Regions from separate parts of the Shewanella sp. FDAARGOS_354 genome, predicted to be linked through region 1. Evidence: predicted binding sites of a transcription regulator. Region 1 holds the regulator's gene; the other holds the start of a gene.
The links. The regulator LexA, encoded in region 1, represses DNA repair genes until DNA is damaged. The targets are predictions, from matches to a motif close to TACTGTATNNNNATACAGTA.

Region 1 (3,178 bases):
GTATAGAGTTTGTTGCCGTTAAAACTACGGCGAATAAAGAAAGCCCCGCCACGGCGGAACAGCGGCCCCGCAGGCCAGAAGTTTAGGTTGATACCCGCAGCAATATGCGGTGGCACCATACCTTGGTAATACAGAATGTAAGATAACAGCAGGTAATCCATATGGCTGCGATGGCAGGGCACATACACAATCTCATGACCATCGTGGTGTAACTGCCGAATATGCTCGGCACCTTTGATGTTAATACCGCTGTAGAGCTTGTTCCATAACCACGTTAAAAAGCGCTCGGCAATACGTACGAGACTATCGGAATAATTCGCCGCAATTTCATCAAGATATTCAATTGCCGTTTCACGCGCTTGGGTTTCAGAAATCTTCTTGCTCGCGGCTTCTTCCTGAATTGCCTTGCGTAAGGATTCAGATTTCAGCAAGGAATGGAATAACGCCTGACGATTAGGCAACACAGGCCCCGTCATCACCTTACGTTGGCGGCGGAAATGCACTCTCGCTACTCGAGCCAATTTATGGGCAATGCCCATATCGGTACCATGTTCGTCGGCCATGTAACGCAGCGATACCGCATTAGAAAATTGCACAAAGTTATGACGGCCCAAAAATAGGATCATCAAGCACTTACGTAACCAAGTAGGATTCTCGCGCTCAAGCACTGCCGCCTTCATGGTGTCGTCTTCTTTACCCGGAGTACGACCCCAATACAGACTCACAGGCACCAGCTGTATATCTAACTCTGGCTTTTCCTTATGGACGGCCAACAAACGCATAAAACATTCGAGGAATGGCTCATTACTGGCGCGTTCACCAAATAAAGGCTTACGACCTTCAAGGCATACCACCCGTGGCGCCACAACGCCATTCACCACCAGCGGCTCGTAAGGGCTTGGCAAACCAAGTTTCGTGGTGATCTCGCTTAACGCAGCAATATCACTCAGGGATTCTGTTTTCATTACATAAGCAAGCGGTCTGGAGGCATCCAGATTCAGATCGGCAAAGGGATCCTGTGGCACAACAATAGTGTGCACTAAGTGCTTTTGGATCCAACGTAATGATTTCAACCAAAGAGAGTCTTGTTTAGGCATTATTCTTATGCAATGTAAGTACGTTCATTAGCCCCATAGAATACCAGATTCTAGAGAATATACCCAAACAACCTAAAGATGCAGGATTCAGCTGCTGATTTTAATGACTTAGTAACGCACTTTAGGCGACACCATTTATTGATACCGTGCAAATGGCATTCACCCCATAGATGACGATTACGGTTATTTGCAGATCTAGCTGACCAAGTTAAAAGTGGTTAATACTTGCACTACCAATAATACTGTATATACTAACAGTAACTGTATAGAAAAACAGGAAAGACCATGAGACCGTTGACGCCACGCCAAGCCGAAATTTTAGAGCTGATTAAACGTAATATTGCCGAGACTGGCATGCCACCCACTCGGGCCGAAATTGCCACCCGTTTGGGTTTTAAAAGTGCAAATGCCGCAGAAGAACACCTTAAGGCATTGGCGAAAAAAGGCTGCATCGAGATCATGCCTGGTACTTCCCGCGGGATCCGTCTCCCTGTAGAGGAAGAAGATAACCGCGAAACAGGCTTGCCACTGATTGGCCAAGTGGCAGCGGGTGAACCTATTCTCGCCCAAGAGCATGTCGAACAGTATTACCAAGTCGACCCCAGCATGTTCCACCCTGCTGCCGATTTCCTGCTGCGCGTAAAAGGCGACAGTATGAAGAATATCGGCATCCTTGAGGGTGACCTGCTTGCCGTTCATAAAGTACAACAAGCGCGCAATGGACAAGTTGTTGTTGCTCGCGTTGATGATGATGTAACCGTAAAACGCTTTGAAAAAAAAGGTAATTTAGTCTACCTACATGCCGAGAATGAAGACTATTCACCGATTAAAGTCGATTTGAGTTTCCAAAGTCTAACAATTGAAGGGCTCGCCGTAGGGGTGATCCGCAATGGAGATTGGCTATGAACAAACTATTAGGTAATGCCCCGCGTCACCCCGGTTTATGGCTCGATACGGTTCGAGATACAGAGACCGACTGGCAGCATACATCAATAGTCACTATGCCAACTCAGAGCCAAGGGCGCCAAGAGCTGACACAGCTGAGCAAACAACTTGCCCAACTGAGCCAACAGGGAAGATGGATAGTGCTCATCAACCCACCTAGTATTGGCTACAAGCAGCTATTAGCAAACGCAGGTGTGCGTATGGATCGCGTACTATTGGTTCACGCAAAAGATGAGGTCGAAACCCTTTGGGCGATGGAAAAAGCCTTAACCAGTGGCACATCTAGCGCAGTGATTACTTGGATTAACGCCCTAGATACTCGCGATAATCGTCGCCTACAAATTGTAGCAAAGAGCGCACGTGCAATGGGTATCGTGCTTGAAGGTTCAACGAATGACCAACCTTCTAGCACCAATCTCACACAATCGGCTAAATTTACTCAACCCGCATTTTTCAGCTCTGTTCATTAAAAATTTTTCACACCGTATTTAGCCTTGAAAGCCGCCTCACCTGTGAATGTGAGGCTTTTTTTTGGCAATTTTTCAGACAATTAGAAAAAGAAGTGATCTTGATCAATTTTTAAACAGCAAGTATGTTTGATTTAGGCGCACATGATATATCGCCTGTTTAGGCAGAAATATCGCGTTATTTTCGAATATCGCTCGCCCACAAAAATTGAGAATAATGGGTTTATTCAGCAGTATGTGCCAGTGTGGCTAATACCAGCAGTAACAATACTTGATCATAAGTAAGCCGCCAACGCACGTTGAAGTCAGAAACACTTTTTTGGGAACTGAAGAGTTTGCATAGAGTTGAGACTTACTGTGTTGCTCTTCTTTGTAGTTGCTATTTGCAATTAGCAGAGGAGAAGTCTTGTGAAGCAATGGTTGTATTGTTTACTCGTGGTGCTATTCGCCCCACCGTTGGCCGCAGCAGACATGCGGTTCAATATGACGCCTGGCGTAACAGAAATCAGTGGCAAGGTATACCACCTGCACATGACGATTCTGTATATCTGCTGCGCGATAGGCTTAGTGGTTTTTGGCGTTATGATTTATGCCATGATCAACCACAGAAAATCCAAGGGCGCGGTCGCGTCACACTTCCATGAGAGTACAAAAGTTGAGATCGCTTGG
Region 2 (3,178 bases), 1.5 Mb from region 1:
ATATAACGCTCCATATTCTTAAGGGTTTGACGGCGTTGGTAATTTAATGGCACTTGCTGTGATTGCAGACGGCTGACTTCAATGTAGTAACCATGGACTCGGTTGTAGCCTACCTTCAGCGTAGCAATGCCAGTGCGTTCTTTTTCCCGCGCTTCGAGTTGTACTAGATAATCGCTGGCACCTTCACTTAAGCCACGCCATTCGTCTAATTCGGCATTGTAGCCTTCACGGATTACGCCGCCATCACGGATAAGCATGGGCGGGTTATCGACAATGGCGCGCTCAAGCAGTTGTTGCTCTTCGGGAAACTCGCCTAAGAGTTGGCCTAGTTTCACTGTATGGGGGGCACTTAGCTGCGTGAGTGACTGCTGCAACTGTGGCAATAGATTTAATGCTTGGCGTAGGCGAGCAAAATCCCTTGGACGAGCGGTACGCAGTGCCAGCCTTGCCATGATACGTTCGATATCGCCTAGGGCTTTAAGCTGCTCATGCAATGACTCATGGGCCGTAGTCTTGAGTAATTCATTCACGGCCGTTTGGCGAGCAAAAATCTGGGCATGGTCCCTCAGCGGCTGATGGATCCAGCGTTGCAGCATTCGGCTGCCCATCGCTGTTGCAGTATTGTCGAGCACAGCTGCTAGGGTGTTATCCCGACCACCACTCAAATTTTGTGTCAGCTCGAGGTTGCGGCGCGTTGCCGCATCCAAGACAATCGTATCGGTTTGATTAAAACGGGTAATAGCATTGATATGGGGCAGGGCGGTGCGCTGGGTGTCTTTTACGTACTGCATCAAGCAGCCTGCCGCTTGCAGCGATAGGCGAGCATCGGTTATGCCGAAACCGTGTAAATCCTTAGTGCCAAACTGGGCCAACAGCAGTTTGATACTGGTATCGTAATCAAATTCCCACTCAGGGCGGCGACGTTTGCCTTTAAAATGATGCAATAACTCCAGTGCACCAAAATCTTCGCTATAAAGAATTTCGACCGGATTCGTACGTTGCAACTCGGCTTCGAGGGACTCCTTCGTTTCTAATTCGGCAATCACGAAACGGCCAGAAGACACATCAAGAGTCGCATAGCCAAAGCCCACTTTGCCTTGATAAACCGCGGCCAACAGATTGTCTTGCCGCTCCTGCAATAGCGCTTCATCGGTTAAGGTTCCTGGGGTGACAATGCGTACGACTTTACGCTCAACCGGACCTTTTGAGGTGGCAGGATCGCCAATTTGTTCACAAATCGCAACCGATTGGCCAATTTGAACCAATTTTGCGAGATAGCCTTCAACTGCATGGTAAGGGATACCCGCCATCGGGATCGGGTCGCCACCACTTTTGCCTCGGGCCGTAAGGGAAATGCCCAATAATTCAGAGGCTCGTTTGGCGTCATCATAGAAGAGTTCATAGAAGTCACCCATACGATAAAACAGCAGCATGTCGTGATGCTCTGCTTTCATGGTCAAATATTGACGCATCATCGGGGTATGTTTTTCTAAATCATCGGTATCTATAGGATTCATTAAATCGTTATCGTCCGCTATGCCGGCCCTGAAATAGGGAATAAAGTCATACAGTAATGGGAGATAAAATCAGTTGATTTACACTATTACTGTCTAAAATCAATTGGCGCCAATCTTAGCAACAATTTACAGAAAATTGATCCTCAAAGCGTGGATATTCACTGATATCTTGATAAATCTGCAGTATGGGTGGGTAAAAGCTTGTCTAAACGGGAAAATTTTCAGGTATAAAAATAATTCATTCACAGGTATTGATACTGTATGATTGTACAGTATACTAGTCAGCAGATTACGACAAAGAGCCTCGCTTTTTGATCACCCGCTTTATTAAATTGAATATCACTTTTGACAGTACTGATGCTGTCTAGATGAGGGAACAGGAATGAAGGTCGATCCAAACAAAGAGAAAGCACTTGCTGCGGTATTGAGCCAAATTGAGAAGCAATTTGGTAAAGGCTCCATCATGAAGCTGGGCGAAGACCGCTCTATGGATGTTGAGACCATTTCTACTGGTTCTCTTTCCCTTGACGTTGCCCTCGGTGCGGGCGGCCTACCAATGGGCCGTATTGTTGAGATTTATGGCCCTGAATCATCAGGTAAGACAACTCTGACATTAGAAGTGATTGCAGCTGCTCAGCGCGAAGGTAAAACCTGTGCCTTTATCGATGCTGAGCACGCTCTCGATCCTATCTACGCGAAAAAGTTAGGCGTAGATATTGATAACTTATTGTGTTCACAACCCGATACCGGTGAACAAGCTCTTGAGATCTGTGATGCGTTAACCCGTTCTGGCGCGGTAGATGTGATCATCGTTGACTCGGTCGCGGCATTAACACCCAAGGCAGAAATTGAGGGCGAAATCGGTGACTCACATATGGGCTTAGCGGCGCGTATGATGAGCCAAGCGATGCGTAAGTTAGCGGGTAACCTCAAGCAATCGAATACACTGTTAATCTTCATCAACCAAATTCGTATGAAGATTGGTGTGATGTTTGGTAACCCAGAAACCACAACGGGTGGTAATGCTCTGAAATTCTATGCTTCTGTTCGTTTAGATATTCGCCGTACTGGTGCTATCAAAGAAGGCGATGAAGTGGTTGGTAACGAGACTCGTGTCAAAGTGGTTAAAAACAAAGTGGCTGCACCATTTAAGCAAGCTGAGTTTCAAATCCTTTACGGTCAAGGTATCAACCGTACTGGCGAGTTAGTCGATTTAGGGGTAGCCCATAAACTGATTGAGAAAGCTGGTGCTTGGTATAGCTACAAGGGCGATAAAATTGGTCAAGGCCGTGCCAATGCGGGTAAATATTTGACTGAAAACCCAGCCATTGCCGCTGAAATCGATAAGACATTGCGTGAGTTATTATTGAGTAACCCAAGTGCACTGGCATCATCAGCATCCGATGATGATAATATCGAGGGGAATATTGATTTAGAAACAGGCGAAGTATTCTGAGCCAGTCTGCCCGTCAAATTGCGGTCGCGCTGTTAGCGCGCCGCGATTATTCCCGCCAAGAAATCCGCACAAAACTGCTCGAAAAAGGCTTTGAGGTCGCTGATATCGATCCTGTGCTTGATGATTGTGAAGCGTCAGGATTTATCAATGATAAGCGCTATGCCGAGCTTCTCGTTCGAAGCCACATTGCCCGTGGTCATGGACC

Region 2: a site for LexA is predicted at 1,773-1,792, ahead of recA (recombinase RecA). Genes of this name have one in related genera too.

Annotation. Positions count from the first base shown of each region.
Region 1 covers NZ_CP022089.2:3,407,469-3,410,646, forward strand. The annotation lists gene plsB (glycerol-3-phosphate 1-O-acyltransferase PlsB) at 1-1,097, opposite strand, end outside; gene lexA (transcriptional repressor LexA) at 1,383-2,003, shown strand; gene CEQ32_RS15245 (cell division inhibitor SulA) at 2,000-2,512, shown strand; gene coxB (cytochrome c oxidase subunit II) at 2,918-3,178, shown strand, end outside.
Region 2 covers NZ_CP022089.2:4,889,877-4,893,054, forward strand. The annotation lists gene mutS (DNA mismatch repair protein MutS) at 1-1,517, opposite strand, end outside; gene recA (recombinase RecA) at 1,900-2,973, shown strand; gene CEQ32_RS21960 (regulatory protein RecX) at 3,036-3,178, shown strand, end outside.